Regions from separate parts of the Pseudoalteromonas sp. SIMBA_162 genome, predicted to be linked through region 3. Evidence: predicted binding sites of a transcription regulator. Region 3 holds the regulator's gene; each other region holds the start of a gene.
The links. Region 3 encodes sigma-54, which starts transcription at its own class of promoters, with help from an activator protein. Its sites were predicted from a motif close to GTTGGCACGNNNNTNGNNT; they were not measured.
Positions count from the first base shown of each region.

Region 1: a site for sigma-54 is predicted at 1,757-1,775, ahead of R0J88_RS02565 (amidase family protein). Genes of this name have one in related genera too.
Region 2: a site for sigma-54 is predicted at 1,098-1,116, ahead of R0J88_RS05185 (NarK family nitrate/nitrite MFS transporter). Genes of this name have one in related genera too.
Region 4: a site for sigma-54 is predicted at 1,905-1,923, ahead of glnA (glutamate--ammonia ligase). Genes of this name have one in related genera too.

Region 1 is NZ_JAWJBQ010000002.1:207,246-211,779, reverse strand. It holds gene R0J88_RS02570 (gamma-glutamyltransferase family protein) at 1-380, opposite strand, end outside; gene R0J88_RS02565 (amidase family protein) at 377-1,585, opposite strand; gene R0J88_RS02560 (putative 4-hydroxy-4-methyl-2-oxoglutarate aldolase) at 1,926-2,408, opposite strand; gene R0J88_RS02555 (TetR/AcrR family transcriptional regulator) at 2,412-3,065, opposite strand; gene R0J88_RS02550 (alpha/beta fold hydrolase) at 3,237-4,106, opposite strand; gene R0J88_RS02545 (ankyrin repeat domain-containing protein) at 4,226-4,534, opposite strand, start outside.
Region 2 is NZ_JAWJBQ010000005.1:63,565-68,098, reverse strand. It holds gene R0J88_RS05195 (ATP-binding cassette domain-containing protein) at 1-156, shown strand, start outside; gene R0J88_RS05190 (HesA/MoeB/ThiF family protein) at 170-925, opposite strand; gene R0J88_RS05185 (NarK family nitrate/nitrite MFS transporter) at 1,214-2,683, shown strand; gene R0J88_RS05180 (protein kinase domain-containing protein) at 2,693-4,432, shown strand; gene R0J88_RS05175 (alginate export family protein) at 4,442-4,534, shown strand, end outside.
Region 3 is NZ_JAWJBQ010000006.1:183,465-187,998, forward strand. It holds gene lptC (LPS export ABC transporter periplasmic protein LptC) at 1-478, shown strand, start outside; gene lptA (lipopolysaccharide transport periplasmic protein LptA) at 468-1,004, shown strand; gene lptB (LPS export ABC transporter ATP-binding protein) at 1,001-1,726, shown strand; gene R0J88_RS06700 (RNA polymerase factor sigma-54) at 1,796-3,295, shown strand; gene hpf (ribosome hibernation promoting factor) at 3,322-3,609, shown strand; gene ptsN (PTS IIA-like nitrogen regulatory protein PtsN) at 3,614-4,066, shown strand; gene rapZ (RNase adapter RapZ) at 4,086-4,534, shown strand, end outside.
Region 4 is NZ_JAWJBQ010000013.1:38,305-42,838, forward strand. It holds gene R0J88_RS11045 (DUF4124 domain-containing protein) at 1-328, opposite strand, end outside; gene glnA (glutamate--ammonia ligase) at 443-1,849, opposite strand; gene typA (translational GTPase TypA) at 2,356-4,179, shown strand; gene R0J88_RS11060 (CBM9 family sugar-binding protein) at 4,477-4,534, opposite strand, start outside.

The DNA.
Region 1 (4,534 bases), on a different contig from region 3:
GCTGGGGCTAAAATAGTACTTAGCGAAAGGGCTGCGTGCTCATCTAATTTAAGGGCTTTTTGCCAGCCACGAAGTGTAGCCGCTTGAGTCAATGCGCTTAAACCTCCACGCTCTGGTATTTGTTGCTCATTGCTGTAGGCGCTGATGTCGTTTGGTGCACGGCCGCATGCATCAATTGCGGTGGGTGTGCTTTGGTTTGGGTTGTCAATAAGCCAAAAACTGTCGCCACCAATTGAGTTCATATGTGGGTAAACCACGCTAATAGCAGCGGCTGCTGCAACCATAGCCTCGGTGGCTGTGCCGCCTTGCTTTAATATTGAGGTGCCTGCCTCGGTCGCTGAAAAGTGCGGGGCCGTAAAGGCAATGTTGTGTGCGTTCATGTGAGAGTTTCCTGTTTAAAATATGCAGCTAGTTGTGTTGCGCAGGCAAGTAAGCTTTTATCGTTATTGTGGCTCATCATGAGTGAAAACCCATATGGATGGCCATTTGCTAGATTAGCCAATGGTAAGTGAACTTGCGCCGAGCGGCTCAAGCCCGCAATAGCCGATAGCGTAATTATTTGCCTGCGTAAGGCACTTGTGTCGGCGCCCAATTTAGGTGCGGTTGTTGGGGTTGTTGGCAAAAATAAGCAGCTAGTTGAATTTAGGTTTTTAGCAATTAATGTTTGCCATTGGGTTTGAACGTTAAGTGCTTCTTTTTCTTCTTGGGCGGTTAGTGCCAATGCCATTTTAAAACGGGCCGCAATTGCCGGAGCAAACTGGGGAGAGTGCTCCGGCAACTGAAGCCAATCTTTGTGCGCTTTAGCAATAGCACGTCCTTGCAATATTCTAAAACTATCAGCGAGTTCGCTTAATAAGCTGATGTTAGGTAGTTCAAAATTTTTGTGGTGTTTAAAATAAGGTTTGGTTTTTTTAAGCAATTGTTTAAGTGGTGCTTGTAAAGCTGGGCTGACTAACTCAAATAAGGGCTCACAAATAACCAAGGTATTTACACTATTAATAGCTTGGCTTGGTAACAATGCGTCACCTACTTTTTCTAATAGTTCTGCGCTTTGGGTAAGCCAACCAACGGTATCAAAAGGCGGTGCTAGCGGGATCAGGCCGTCTTTTTCAATTACGTTATGGCTTGGCCTAATACCAAATAAACCGCAATAACTTGCGGGTATTCTAATAGAGCCTCCGGTATCGGTGCCCAACCCGATGTCAGCTAAATTGCCGGCTACTGCGGCGGCTGATCCCATACTAGAACCACCGCATGCATGCCCTTTTATTTTGGGGTTTTGTGCTGCGCCATAGTGAGTGTTATTGCCTTCTAAGCTATAGGCAAGCTCGTCGGTATGGGTAAAACCTTTAAAAATACAGCCTGCATCCATTAATTTGTTTACACTACTTGCTGTTTGCTGGGCTGGTGGATGTGTTTTAAACCAGCAGGGATTACCTGCACTGTTTTTTTGCTTTTTAACGGCAAATACATCTTTTACGGCTAGGCGCTTAGTGCTTAGTATGCCCGTTTGACTTGATTGCCAATTACTGGGTCCATGGTCACAAAATATACCTGTGTTTTTATTTTTTAATTGCGTGTTCATTTTGTAACCCATCTACATAAAACTGACCAAATGGTTATTTACTAATTTTAAATTGAGTAAAAGAGAATAGTGTTGTTATTTTTTTTAGCTCTCTACGTAATATCTTATTTTTATTAACTGAGCACTAATTGTACTTTGCATCGGTGGTTGTGGTTTTAGCGAACTTAATACAAGCAAAACAAATGCCAAAAGTAAATTCCTGTCCGATTGGTCAGGTTTTTGGGCGTTGCAGAGGGGGATTTATAATTTTTAAGTTATAAAGTGGGTGTTTTTAACCGCAAAACAAACCAACTTGGTGCATTGTTGCACCAAACTGGTTGTTATTATTTACACGAATTTATTAAATAAGGGGGGCTTTACTAATTATTAGGCCATTAACGTCGCCATACAGCCAATCGTTTGGTGCTATTGCGGTACCCAGCATATTAATAACTTGGTCTTGATCGCCAAAACCGCGCTTAAGTGTGCTACGAGGGGTTGAACCAATTGCCATTACGGGTAAATTCATAGTAGCAAGTATTTCTATATCGCGGCAACAACCATTTATTACAACACCTTCCCAGCCATTTTGTAGCGCGCGTTCGGCCATGATGTCGCCAATAAAAGCAAAACGTTTGCTAGCAAACCCATCAATTACTAACACTTTCCCTTTACCATCTTGATGGAGAACATCGGCGGCAAACGAGTTGTCTTCTGGGCAGGTTACCGTTACTGCTTGGCCACTAAAGGTGGTTTTTTTACCAAAGTGGCGCAGTCCACTATCTGCAACTTGAACCGAGTTGCGGTGATCGTCGAATAGGTCGGGGGTTGTAAAGTTTTCCATGTGTTAGGCCTCGTTTGGGGCGGGTATTTTTAAGCCAATACCTTTTAAAATTATGTGGGCAATTGATTGTGTTATTTGTGCCACGTCGGTTTCGTCATATTCTAATTTGTTCATAACTAGCAGTACTTCAGCTTGAAAGTCGGCGTAGTATTGTGTTGTTGACCAAATAGTAAATAAAAGGTGATGGGGGTCCACTTGGTCTATTTTTTTTGCGTCCATCCAGGATTGAAACACATCAATTTTTTGTTTAACCCAAGGCCGTGTATTTGTTCTAAAGTAGTTTTGTAAATAGGGGGCGCCACGCAAAATTTCATTGGCAAATAAACGAGACTGAAGAGGTTGGTTTACGGCAAGTATTACTTTACTTTTTATGTAGTTATAAAGCACTGCTGCGGGGTCGTCTTCAACGGTGACGTTATCAAGGCCTAAGTTCCAATTTGCTATTATTCTGTCTATTACCGCTTCGTAAAGGCCATCTTTGCTTTTAAAGTAATACAGTATGTTAGCTTTTGGAACGTTAGCCTCTTTTGCAACCATGCTCATGCTTGCGCCGTCATACCCATTAAGAGAAAATAATTGCTCGGCGGCATTTAATATAAGCAGTTGGTTTTTTTCCCGAGTGACTTCTTTTTTATTTGGTTTTATTTGTGTGGTCATTATTGATTGTGCGTGTTTAACGTGTTGATTGATTGTAGCTTTACTGACCGAAAGGTCAATTACTAAAGTGGCTTTAAATTTAACAGCACGTAAATATGCTTAGGTATGCAGAGGTTAGATGGAGTTAGCAGGTGTGTGTTTAGCGTATAGGGAGCTAAACACACCATGGTGTTAAATACTATGTTTGCTTAGCCAGTCTAGTGCTAAAGGCCATAAAGCGGCAGACCTTTTACTAAAAAACTTCATGTGGCCAATATCTTTCAGGTTATATTCACTGGGCGTTAAATGTAGCGTTTGTGCGTTAAGTTTTGGAAAAACAGAAAGCATATCAGCAACATTATCGTTATTTGCTATATCATCATCGCTGGCATTAATCCAAAGCGAAGGCATGACTAGTTCATTATAAAAATGTTGAAATACTGTATTGCCAAATGCTGATTTAACATACCCTTGTGCGTTACACCATTTTTGCCACTGTTGAGCTACGCCTTTAGGTAAAGGCTCGCCCATACCAAACCATTGTGATTTAGTATGGCCAAATAGTGCATTACTCACCGGAATAACCCCATTCATAAAAAAGTGTGCTTTTACCTGATACGCTAAGCGCATATTGGTTAACTTGCCCGACGAACACGCAAAGTTGAACAGTGAGCTGAGTTGAGTGGCATTGTGCATTAAACCTACTAGCTGCCCGCCGGCACTGTGACCTATCAAATGGTAGTGGGTATTCGGAAATGTTTTTTGAAGTTGTTCTAGCACTGCGGGCATATCCTGCTCGCCCCACGATTGCAAATTCGCTTTACTATTTTTAATGCTGCCTTTAAGTGATTGGCCTATCCCGCTGTTGTCAAACGTAATAACGGCAAATCCATTTTGCTGCAAGTAAGTAGCAAAGTTTGCATAAAACTGCTGCTTAATCCCCGTTGCAGGTGCAATCATTACTGCGCCTTTTATGGTGCCTTCTGGTTTAAATACATGCGCGCTTAATGTTTGCCTGTTATTACAGGTAATAGTGATGTGATCAAAGTGTGGTGTGGCCATTAGAGTTATTATTTTCCATATAAAGTACACAGGTGAAAAGAATAGCTGGTTAGACCAGTAGAGGCAATAATACTATTTTTCCCGTGTTCATGTCCTAATGGCAAAAAATCAAAAACAAGCTATTTTGCGTCACTATTAACCTGCGCTAATAAGTCGAGTACTTTTTGTTGCCCAAAAGTTTGTGCAAATTGCTCTGCTGTTTGGCCGGCTTTGTTTTGATGGGCGTTATCGCAATCAAGGCTGACAAGTGTTTTAGCTATGCTAAATTCGCCTCTAAATATAGCGGCCATAAGGGCCGTATTACCACGCTTATCTTCAAGGCAGGCATTAGCGCCTAACTGTAAAAGCGTGTTAACTGTGCTTTTATTACCGTGATAAGTGGCAATCATTAGCGCGGTGTAACCTTTGTTGTTGTAACTATTAATAGG
Region 2 (4,534 bases), on a different contig from region 3:
ACGCTGCACAGTGCAGAACTTATAGATAAAACATGGCAACTTACGCTAGATGTAGACGGACAAAGCTTGTATTGCTTACTTTCACCAAGAGTATGGGATCAAAATAACTACAAAGTAGGCGATACACTTTATGCGACTATTCATAATCTAGAGTAGTTTGAAGTGGGTTTTAGCTGCACGTAGCACAATGACTGTTTTTTGTGATTTTAAAGCGATTAAACTCCATGCTTAATCCATCAATCAGCAGTAAATGTTCGCTTAACCCGCTTGGTAATCCAGCAAGCATTTTTAAGGCTTCAGTGGCTTGAATACTGCCAATTAATCCTACAATGGGCGATAGCACGCCTGATTCTGAGCAGCTTTGTGTTTGATCAGACATAAACTGCGATAGACACTCATAACAGTGGCTATTTTCTTGCATTGTAAAACAGGCAACTTGGCCTTCCATTCTAATTGCAGCGCCCGATACTAGTGGGGTTTTTGTTTTATAACAGGCTGTGTTTAATACATTACGTGTAGTTAAGTTATCAGAGCAATCAATGACTATATCAATATTTTTTAATAGCTCGTCAAGCTTTGACTTTTCATCTAAAAATGCATCGATTGTATGTATATCTATTTCATCATTTAAGCTAGTTAACTGCGCTTTGGCGGCGTGAGTTTTTAAGCACCCTACATCCGTTTGTTTATAAAGCACCTGCCTTTGCAAGTTAGTAGCATCAACCACGTCGTTATCTACAAGCGTTAATGTTCCCACACCTGAGGCAACTAAGTACTGAGCAACGGGGCAGCCCAAACCACCTAAACCGACTATAAGCGCATGAGATTGCCATATTTTTTCTTGCCCCTCTATATCTAATTTAGGAAGCATTATGTGGCGCGAGTAGCGTAGTTGTTGTTGGTAAGTCAGGGCTGGTTTAGTCATTAGCGGCTTCTCATTATTTTTATACACAATAGCAATTTTTAGAATATGTGGGCAAGAACAGGGTTAAAAGTAATTGCACTGTTAGTGCTCACATTGATTACCTTAACAGTGCAAATGAAAATTATAACGAATTAGAAAAAACATAAATCAATGATTTTTAATGAAATAAATTATTGGCTCACTAATTGCTCAGCATGGTTAACGTGAAATTAACAAATGTAGCGGTGTAATTAATAACAAAGTAGTAACTGCTATAAATAACTACAAACGTAACTAAGGAAAAATAACATGCAACCGAGTACTGGGTTTAATCTCATATCGTTTAGCGGAAAAATGAAAATACTGCATTTAAGCTGGATGGTGTTTTTTATCTCATTTTTTGTCTGGTTTAACCATGCGCCATTATTAGGCGCTATAGCGGGTTCGCTAGGTATTACTATGGCACAAGTAAAAACGCTGCTTATTTTAAATGTGGCACTAACCATTCCTGCTCGCGTGGTTGTGGGCATGTTAACTGATAAATTTGGGCCTCGCATCGTTTATGCATCATTACTGATTTTATGTAGCATCCCATGTTTTATGTTTGCGATGGCCACCACGTTTGAGCAAGCCGCTATCGCGCGTTTTGCACTTGGCTTTATTGGTGCGGGTTTTGTTGTGGGCATTCGTATGGTGAGCGAGTGGTTCCCGGCAAACGAGTTGGGTACAGCAGAAGGTATTTACGGTGGCTGGGGTAACTTTGGTTCGGCAGCTGCTGCAATGCTATTACCTGTATTAGCGCTTATGTTTGGTGGTGACGATGGCTGGCGTTATGCGATAGGCCTAACCGGTGTATTAAGTGTCATTTTTGGTGTTATTTGGTACATCAGCGTAACTGACACGCCAAAAGGTGGCACTTACTTTAAACCAAAAAAAGTAGGAGCAATGGAAGTAACCAGCAAAGGCGACTTTGTACTACTTCTTATAATGAAGCTACCTATGTACGGTGCTTTAGCACTACTTACTTGGAAGCTTTCTCCTACTGGTGCAAATTTACTTTCTGAAAATTTTGTTATTGGTACATATGTATTTTTGGTGCTGCTTTATCTTTACGAAGTTTATAAAACGTACGACATAAATGGCCATATTTTTAAGCAACCTGTGCCTGAATCACATCGTTACGAATTTAAACAAGTTGCAGTTTTAAATATTCTTTATTTTACAACGTTTGGCTCAGAGCTTGCCGTTGTATCTATGTTGCCATTATTTTTTAGTGAGGTGTTTGGCCTTGATATGGTATACGCAGGTTTGCTTGCATCAGCGTATGCGTTTATGAATTTAGCTTCTCGCCCCGGTGGTGGTTGGATCTCAGATAGAATGGGTCGTCGTAAAACACTTATTGTACTTACCACAGGCTTAGCTGTAGGTTATTTTGTTATGGGCTTAGTTGACGCTAGTTGGCCGCTTTGGCTTGCAGTTGCTGCTGCCATGGCGTGTTCGTTTTTTGTGCAAGCGGGGGAAGGCGCTGTATTTGCCGCTGTGCCACTTATTAAACGCCGTTTAACGGGTCAAATTGCGGGTATGACGGGCGCCTACGGCAATGTAGGAGCTGTTGTGTATTTAACGGCGCTCTCATTAGTTGATTACCAAACATTCTTTATGATTATTGCGGCAAGCGCATTATTAGGCTTAGGTGCATTATTTTTCATGAAAGAACCCGATGGCCACATCACAGAAGTAAACGAAGATGGCACCGTTGAACTTATTTCTGTGACTTAAGGCATACATATGTTTGATGAAACCCAAAAAGCCAGCGCACTTACAAACGAACTTAACGTTGAGTTTGGTGGACACAGTAGCAAAGGTATAAAAACCGAAAACCAAGATGCGTTTGCTGCTCTTAATACTCAAGCGCAAGAAAAAGAGTCAAAAGGGGTTATTGCCTGCTTGGCCGATGGGTGTTCATCAGCAAAAAATGCTAAACAAGCGTCACAGTTATCGGTAACGCACTTTATAAATGAGTATTTAAATACACCGCCAAGTTGGGCCGTTAAAAAGTCGGTATCTAAGGTATTGGCCAGTTTAAATCAGTGGCTGTATTCGCAATCGGTTAACTATAATCACCTCGGCCAACGCCAAGCAGATTGGATGACCACGTTTACAGCGCTTATTTTAAAATCGGCCACGGGTTATATTTTTCATTTAGGTGATACCCGAATTACGCGTTTACGTGGAAAAAGTATGGAGGCGATAACACGCGACCATAAAGTAAACGATACCCTAACGCGAGCTTTAGGCGCGCAGCTTCATCAAGAAATTGATGTATACGAAGTTGATTTAAAAGCTGATGATATTTATATACTTACCTGCGATGGTGTACACGATGTGTTGCCAAACAGTGATATACAAAAGCTAATTGATGAGCATACTAATTTAGAGCACGCAGCAAAAGCAGTGACAGAGCTTGCCATAGCAAGAGGCAGTGACGACAACGTAAGCTGCTTATTTGTAAAAGTGAATAGTATTGCAAAACAAAATTTAGACGAGTTATATCACTCTTTAACAAGGCGGAAGATTCCGCCACCGTTAAAAGTTGGCCAAAAAATTGATGACTTTACTGTTATCCGTGAATTACACGCTAGTAGCCGCTCGCACATTTATTTAGTGCAACAAACACCCGATACGCCGCCGGTTGTATTAAAAGCGCCTTCGGTAAATTTTGAAGACGATGTGCACTACCTTCAAGGCTTTATAAGAGAAGGTTGGGTAGGGCAACGTATTAATCATCCCAATGTAATGAAGGTTTTAAATACGCAATCTCAAAGCCTGTTTTTATATCATATTTGCGAATACATGGACGGGCAAACACTGAGTGATTGGAAGCATGATGTGCCGCATCCAGAAATTACCCAAGTGCGCAGTATTATTGAACAAATAGTACAAGCACTTAGAGCGTTTCAGCGTTTGGATATGGTGCATCGCGATTTAAAACTCGATAACGTGATGATAGACGCTCACGGTAAAGTAACATTAATCGATTACGGCACGGTAAGTGTTGCGGCTATGGATGAGTCGGTAAAGCAAATTGCTGATGATTGCCCGCAAGGTACGGTAGATTACACCGCACCAGAGACGCTTATCACTATGCACGCCGATTTTAAGAGTGATTTATTTTCGCTAGGCGTTGTTGCGTACGAATTATTATGTTCAAAATTGCCGTATCAGCCACTCGCGCATAATCATGTACCAAAAGATTATAGTCACTGGCAATACACTAGTATTCGTAAACACAGAGCAGATATCCCGTTTTGGTTAGATCAGGCTTTAATGAAAGCATTGGCTCCCAAACCCGAATTTAGATACCACGCATTTTCTGAATTTATAAGCGATATCAATAAACCTAATCCACATTTAAAAAGTACCGCCCCGAAAGACTCAATAATGAAACGCGATCCGGTTTTAGTCTGGAAAAGTATTTCGTTGTGTTTATTTATAGCCTTGGTGTGTGTACTCATAATTAAAAACTAAGAGATAAACATGTTAAATCATAAAAAAAACTTACCTATTATTTTTATACTGGGTAGCTTAACTGCGCCTTCAATTAGTGTTGCAGCGCAGACCGATCTTAAC
Region 3 (4,534 bases):
AGTAAATTTACCACAACAAACCGAAGCAGACATAATTGCAAAGCCCGATTACACAGCCATAGAGCTAAAACAAACAGCGTATGACGAAAATGGGAAAATCAGCCATAAAGTAACGGCAGCGCGAATGGAGCTATATCAAGAATTAGGGTTTACCTTTTTTGATAAACCTATTTTTACGCTATACAACGACAAACAAACATGGCGAATTAACGCTAATGAAGCAACATTATACGAAGGCAGACAATTAATATTAGAAGGTAACGTTGTTGCTAGTAATTTAACTGATAACGCAATGATAGATAAAATTAATGCTGATAACATTCAGGTAGATATAAAATTACTAACGATGCAATCAGAGCAGCCTGTCATTGTTACAGGGCCCAATTTAAAAATCACCGGTAAAGGCTTAGAAGCCGATTTAAAAACCGAAGTGATAAAATTAATTAACCATACGCGAACTATTTATTATGACCAATAAACTATCAACACTCTTTATTATTCCAACATTTTTACTTGCATTAGGTACTAATGCCGCTGAACCAACAGCGCCAATTTCTGCAAATCAAATTTCGATTAGTGCGGATAAACAAGAGGGTCAACTAAAAGAAAACGTAGGTATCTTCGAAAAAAATGTTGAAATTATTCATGGCGACAGAAAAATTACCGCAGACCGCCTTGAGGTTCACAAGCGCGATGAGCTAGGCGACAACAAGCAATTGTTAATTGCCACAGGTACGCCTGCATATTTTGAAGAAAAACAAGCCGACGGCACAATAATGAGCGCCAGCGCTAATGAAGTTAGGTACGATGTTTCAACGCGTTTTTTAACATTAATTGGAGATGCAGAGATATCTCAAGCTGGGCAAAAAATGAATGCAAAAAGCATTACCTACGATATAGAACAGCAGCTTATTAGCGCCGAAAAAGATGAAAGTTCAACAGACCGTGTACACACTATCTTAGTGCCTGTGGAGCCTAAAAAAAATGACAAAGGCCAACCATGAGTACATTAAAAGCAGAGCTACTAGCCAAAAGCTACAAAGGCCGTGAAGTTGTAAAAAATGTGGGCTTAGAAGTTAAAGCTGGAAGTATTGTAGGCTTGCTTGGGCCAAACGGCGCAGGTAAAACAACAACCTTTTACATGATTGTAGGCTTAGTCCCTAGCGACAAAGGCAAAATATCTATCGATGATAACGATATTACGCTTTTACCTATGCACAGTCGTGCTAGATTAGGCATTGGCTACTTACCACAAGAGTCGTCTATATTTAGAAAATTAACAGTGTATCAAAACTTAATGGCTATTTTAGAAACTCGAAAGGAGCTCACTAAGCAAGCCAGAGAAGATACATTAAATAATCTATTGGATGAATTTAGCATTCAACACATTCGCGATAGCAAAGGTATGGCATTATCGGGCGGAGAACGTCGCCGAGTAGAGATTGCACGTGCTTTAGCCGCAGATCCAAAGTTTATTTTGCTAGACGAACCATTTGCCGGTGTTGACCCTATCTCAGTATTAGATATTAAAAAAATTATTGAACACCTGAAAAACCGTGGGATTGGCGTATTAATAACAGACCACAATGTAAGAGAAACCCTTGATGTTTGCGAAAAAGCCTACATTGTTTCTCATGGGGAACTGATTGCTTCTGGTACCCCTGAACACGTATTAAATGATAAAACTGTACGCGATGTATATTTAGGCGAGCAATTTAGGCTGTAACATTTACGCCTTATTTATAAGCATCTGCTAGTATTAATTATAACAACTTAAAAGGATTGTTAGAGATACATGAGGCAATCACTACAGCTGCGCATGGGCCAGCAACTTACAATGACACCTCAGTTGCAACAAGCTATTCGCTTGCTGCAATTAAGTACATTGGATCTTCAGCAAGAAATACAAGAAGCGCTCGACAGCAACCCATTACTTGAGGTTGAGGAGCAAGACTATGCCGATGATCTTGCGGGCAAAAATGAGCAAAAAGCAGATAATGATGAAGTTACAGTAACCGTATCTGCAGATGAAGCCCCTAGCGAGTATGAACAAGACAGTGGTGAAGCGCTTGCTAAAGATACCGTAAGTGACGACATGGCAATGGATGTTAGCTGGGATGAGTATATGAGTGCAGCCCCTGCATCATCTTCAGGCCCAATGCCTGAAGATGAGTCTATATATCAGGGCGCATCAACTGAAACGCTTCACGAATACTTAATGTGGCAATTACAATTAACGCCATTTAGCCCTACAGATGAAGCCATCGCTATTGCTATTGTAGAAGCGGTGGATGATTCAGGCATACTGACACTCAGCTGCGAAGAGATTTTAGAGAGCTTTAATCAAGATAACGACGATGACGTTGAGGTTGAACTTGACGAAATAGAAGCGGTTTTAAAGCGCATTCAGCTATTTGACCCAGTGGGTATTGCGGCACGTAGCTTACAAGAGTGCTTGTGTATTCAGTTAAATCAATTTGATAAAGGCACGCCTTTTATTGATGAAACAAAAATGATTTTAACAGAGCACATTGATTTGTTAGCTGCTCGTGACTACCGTACATTAATGAAAAAAACGAAGCTCAAAGAAGATGAGCTTAAAGAAATAATGACACTTATTCATACTCTCAACCCTAAGCCTGCAGACACAATAGTACGAGAAGAGTCTGAGTATGTAATACCTGATGTGTCAGTTAAAAAAATTAAAGGCCGCTGGATTGTAGAGTTAAACCCAGACAGCATGCCAAAAATTCGTGTAAACAGCCAATATGCAGCGATGTCGCGTACAGTTAAATCAAGCGGCGACAGTCAATTTATTCGCTCACATTTACAAGAAGCTAAATGGTTTATAAAAAGCTTAGAAAGTAGAAATGATACACTTTTAAAAGTAACTAACTGTATTGTTAAACAACAACAGGGCTTTTTTGAACACGGCCCAGAAGCCATGAAACCGATGGTTTTAAATGATGTTGCCGAAATGGTAGAAATGCACGAATCAACAATTTCGCGCGTAACTACGCAAAAGTATATGCACACACCGCGTGGAATATTTGAGCTTAAATACTTTTTCTCAAGCCACGTAAGTACCGAAAATGGTGGAGAATGTTCATCTACGGCAATACGTGCACTTATTAAAAAATTAATCGCAGCAGAAAACTCAGCAAAACCATTGAGTGATAGCAAAATTGCGGATATATTGGCTGAGCAAGGAATTAAAGTAGCGAGACGTACAATCGCAAAATATCGCGAATCTCTGGCTATTCCACCGTCAAATCAGCGAAAGAGCCTGATTTAAGACGCTAAACAAAGAGGGTAATGCTTATGCAACTAAATTTAACTGGTCGTCATGTAGAACTAACTGATTCATTAAGAGACTATATAAATACCAAATTTGCGAAGCTAGAAAGGCACTCTGATCATATTAATAATGTTCATGTCATTCTTGATATAGAAAAATTAAATCAAAAAGCAGAAGCAACTATTCATGTAAGTGGTGCTGAATTATTCGCATCCACTGAACATCAAGATATGTATGCAGCTATTGATTCATTGATTGACAAGCTTGACCGTCAAGTAATTAAACACAAAGAGAAGCTTGCTCGACACTAATATGATGAAATTAAGTTCACTTATATGCCAGGACTGCAGTAAAGCTGCGGTCCTTTTTAATAGTAAAAAAAGAATTTTAGAGTTTATTAGCGAGCTGGCTCACGATAAATTACCGTATTTATCTCAACAGGATATTTTGGGCGCTTTATTAACCCGCGAAAAGCTAGGCAGCACAGGGATAGGAAGAGGTATTGCTATTCCACATGGCCGAATGAGCGGCGCACAAGAACCTTTAGCATTGGTGTTAGTAAGTGAAACACCGATTAATTTTGATGCTATAGACAACCGCCCTGTTGATATTTTTGTTGCACTCATCGTACCTGAAGGCGATAACCAACAGCATTTAAAGACGCTAGCAACGATAGCTGATAAACTAAAAAATAAAGAATTTTGTAAGCAGCTTCGCTGTGCTAAATCGGATGCTGAGTTGTATCAAATTATTGTTGACCAATCGTAACAAATTTAAAGGGTGATTAATGGAGTTGATTATCATAAGTGGCCGTTCTGGTTCTGGTAAGTCGGTTGCTTTACGCGTTGTTGAAGATCTAGGTTATTATTGCGTAGATAACATTCCAGTAAATTTATTACCTTCTTTGGTAAGAAGCGTTTCTGATAACTACGATAAAATTGCCGTTAGTATAGATGTGCGAAATTTACCAAAAGAGCAAGATGAGTTTAATCACATCATCGAATACTTACCGGGTTTTACAAAACCAACGCTGTTCTACTTAGACAGTGAAGATCAAACCCTTATTAAACGCTTTTCTGAAACCAGACGCTTACACCCTTTATCAATAGATTCACTTCCGCTTGATTTAGCCATAAAAAAAGAAAAAGAACTTCTCGATGTGCTAATTACGCGCGCCGATTACATGATCGATACCAGTGAGCTAAGCGTTCATCAACTTGCTGAATCAATTCGCGA
Region 4 (4,534 bases), on a different contig from region 3:
ACCCTGCTTTAAAGCTCGGCATTACGCGGCTAGTGACATATATTGTGCCGGTATTTTCATGAATGGTTTGATTGTGCTCAGGTGACATAATGGCAATACCAAACCCTGTTTTTTTAGTATGGGATTGGCTGCTGAGAGTCGCTATATCTTTAGCGGGCATAGTTAAACTTTGGCTAGAGAGTTTTACCTCTGTAGCACCTTTACGCGGTGTATCTGAAAACACTAAAACGCCATTTTGATCTTTCCAAGCGTAAATTCTTTTTTCACCCGCATAACCATAATTACTTAATCCTAAAGTAATTATTAGCAATAAAATCTTACTATTCACACTGCTACCCTGCAATTTTTATGATTGCTTAACTTTAGTGGAGTTTGATTTAATTTACCATTAAAAAAGCCCGCAAAGCGGGCTTGAGAACACACATTCTTTTACAGTGTCAAATTAGCAGCTGTAGTACATTTCGAACTCAACTGGGTGAGTTGTCATGTTAAGTTTTTCAACTTCTTGACCTTTAAGTGCAATGTAAGCATCGATTAGGTCGTCAGTGAAAACACCACCTTGAGTTAAGAACTCGCGGTCAGCACTTAATGCATCTAGTGCTTCACCAAGTGAAGATGCAACTTGTGGAATTTCTGCTGCTTCTTCTGCTGGTAAGTCGTATAAATCTTTATCCATTGCATCGCCAGGGTGGATCTTGTTTTTGATACCGTCAAGGCCAGCCATAAGCATTGCTGAGAAAGCAAGGTATGGGTTAGCTGTTGGATCTGGGAAGCGTACTTCGATACGACGACCTTTCGCAGATGGTACTACTGGGATACGGATTGAAGCAGAACGGTTACGTGCAGAGTATGCAAGCATTACAGGTGCTTCAAAGCCTGGTACTAAACGTTTGTACGAGTTAGTTGATGCGTTAGCAAATGCGTTAATAGCTTTAGCATGCTTGATAATACCGCCAATGTAATAAAGCGCTTCTTCAGAAAGACCGCCGTATTTATCGCCAGCAAACAAGTTAACACCGTCTTTAGCTAAAGACTGGTGACAGTGCATACCAGAACCGTTATCACCAACAATTGGCTTAGGCATGAATGTAGCTGTTTTTCCGTATAAATGAGCCATGTTATGAATAACATATTTCATTTCTTGGATTTCATCTGCTTTTAAAACCATGCTGTTAAAACGCGTAGCAATTTCGTTTTGGCCTGCTGTTGCTACTTCGTGGTGATGTGCTTCTACTACTTGACCTAGCTCTTCAAGTACTAAACAAGTGGCTGAACGCCAATCTTGTGAAGAATCAACAGGTGAACAAGGGAAGTAGCCGCCTTTAACACCTGGACGGTGACCAGTGTTACCGCCTTCATAATCTTTATCTGAGTTCCATGCCGCTTCTACAGCGTCAACTTTGTACATTGAACCAGACATGTCTGATTTGTATTTAACATCGTCAAAAAGGAAGAACTCTGGCTCTGGGCCAAATAATACTGTATCAGCAATACCTGTAGAGCGCATGTAATCTTCAGCACGTTTAGCAACTGAACGCGGGTCGCGCTCGTAACCTTGAAGTGTAGAAGGCTCTACAACGTCACAACGTACGATTAATGTTGTTTCTTCAGTGAAAGGGTCAAGTTTTACTGATTCAGCAACAGGCATTAATACCATGTCTGATTCGTTTATGCCTTTCCAACCAGCAATTGAAGAACCGTCGAACATTTTACCGTCTTCGAAAAAATCTTCATCAACTTGGTGATGAGGAATAGATACATGTTGCTCTTTACCCTTTGTATCAGTAAAGCGTAAATCAATGAACTTAACGTCATTTTCTTTAATAAAATCTAAAACCGATTGTGACATGTGTCCTCCAACTATTGGGTTTTATTATTGCTGCATAATTGCTTTGGGATTTATTAAGCTGATTTTGTGCCATTTTTATAACTCTATGTTTATAGGTTAAAAAAACTTAGTTGCTACAATGTGGGGCATAAAATAGCACCAATATGGTGCGGTCAAGTTCCACTTTGGTGCAGGCTATGTGCACTACAATTTGTTGTTAATTTAATCGCTCGAAATTAGCATAACCTAAATGTAAAAGAGTGCCAAAAATATCGTACAAATAGTGTAAACTGCATTTTTGAAAAAATAATGACAATTTATTTCATATAATTGTCATATATAAAACAGATACTTAGTAAAAGTATTGAGAAAGTTTTGAAAATTGTATTGGATAAACTTTCATCCATGTCATTAATGAGGGATAATATGCGCCCTTTTAAATCCTATGCTTGGACATCTCGTGAAAACGCAGATGAGTGCGTAGATCTTGCAGGATCATTGAGAATTTAATTTCTCTGAGTAAATATATGAGCATCGAACAGTTAAGAAATATAGCGATTATCGCGCACGTTGACCACGGTAAAACAACTCTGGTTGACAAACTACTTGAGCAATCAGGTACATTAGAAACACGCGGCGGTAACGAAGAGCGCGTGATGGACTCAAACGACATTGAGAAAGAACGTGGTATTACCATTTTAGCTAAAAACACAGCTATCTCTTGGAATGATTACCATATCAATATCGTAGATACCCCGGGACACGCCGATTTCGGTGGTGAAGTTGAACGCGTACTTTCGATGGCTGACTCAGTATTATTACTTGTTGATGCTCAAGAAGGTCCAATGCCACAAACGCGTTTCGTAACGCAAAAGGCATTCGCGCAAGGCTTAAAGCCAATCGTCGTTATCAATAAAATTGATAAGCCAGGTGCACGCCCAGATTGGGTTATGGATCAAATCTTTGATTTATTCGATAACCTTGGTGCAACTGATGAACAGTTAGACTTTAAAGTAATCTACGCATCAGCTATCAACGGCTGGGCAACATTAGATTTAGACGAGCCATCAGACAACATGGAACCTATGTTCAAGATGATCGTTGACGAAGTATCACCACCGGATGCAGATCCTGAAGGTGACTTCCAAATGCAAATCTCTCAGCTTGATTACAACTCGTATAAAGGTGTAATCGGTATTGGTCGTATTAAACGTGGTTCTGTTGCGACTAACCAACAAGTTACAGTTATTGGCGCTGACGGCACGACTCGTAACGGTAAAATTGGTTCAGTACAAAGCTACCTAGGCCTTGAGCGTATCGACACTGATAAAGCTTATGCTGGTAACATCGTTACTGTAACAGGTTTAGGCGAGCTTAAGATTTCAGATACTATTTGTTGTCCTAACAACGTTGAAGCATTACCACCACTAAGTGTTGATGAGCCAACAGTAACAATGACGTTCTCTGTAAACAACTCTCCGTTCTGTGGTAAAGAAGGTAAGTTTGTAACATCACGTAATATTCGTGAGCGTTTAGACAAAGAATTAGTACACAACGTTGCACTTCGTGTTGCAGATACAGATAACCCAGATAGCTTCCGCGTATCGGGTCGTGGTGAATTACACCTTGGTATCTTAATCGAGAACATGCGTCGTGAAGGTTATGAGCTTGCTGTATCTCGTCCAGAAGTAATCTTACGTACTGTTGATGGCGTGTTAGAAGAACCGTATGAAACACTAACGATTGACTGTGAAGAAGAGCACCAAGGTTCTATCATGGAGCAAATTGGTCTTCGTAAGGGTGAACTTACTGACATGGCACCAGATGGTAAAGGCCGTATGCGTATGGACTTTATGATCCCAAGCCGTGGCTTAATCGGTTTCCAAACTGAGTTCATGACATTAACGTCTGGTTCTGGTTTACTTTACCATACGTTCGATCACTACGGTCCGCACAAAGGTGGCGAGCTAGGTGTTCGTAAGAACGGCGTAATGATTGCAAATGCAACAGGTAAAGCACTTACTAACGCATTATTTAACTTACAAGAGCGCGGCCGTTTATTCATCGGTCACGGTGTTGAAGTTTATGAAGGTATGGTTATCGGTATTCATAGCCGCGATAACGACCTTACAGTTAACGCGCTTAAAGGTAAGCAACTTACTAACGTTCGTGCATCTGGTACAGATGAAGCACAAACACTTACACCACATCTGAACTATTCACTTGAGCAAGCGCTTGAGTTTATTGCTGATGATGAGTTAGTAGAAGTTACACCTGAGAACATTCGTATTCGTAAACGTCATTTAACTGAAAATGAGCGTAAACGTGCGGGTCGTGCTCCTAAATCATAATCTATTAATTTAGAATAATGATTTTTAAAAGCCGCTGTATTGCAAAATACAGCGGCTTTTTTGTTTTTAAAGCAAGAGAAGCTTTCAGTTTTTAGTTATCAATATTGAGCTCTAAAAGCACAGCGCCTCTTGTCCTCTTTGTGAAAAATATGCTTAAAAAATATTTGCACAAAGAGAAGATAATGAGAAGTAAAAGAGCAAGCGCTAGAACAACTGACAGTTCAAAGCTTCTATTTTGTTGGTTGGTTTTTTCGTTGTGTTTCGCTGCGCTTAAACCAACCTACACGCTAACTGACATCACTTTTTTGGTAGTAAGGTGATTTTGCCAAATACATCTGCGTCTATAAATCCTCGG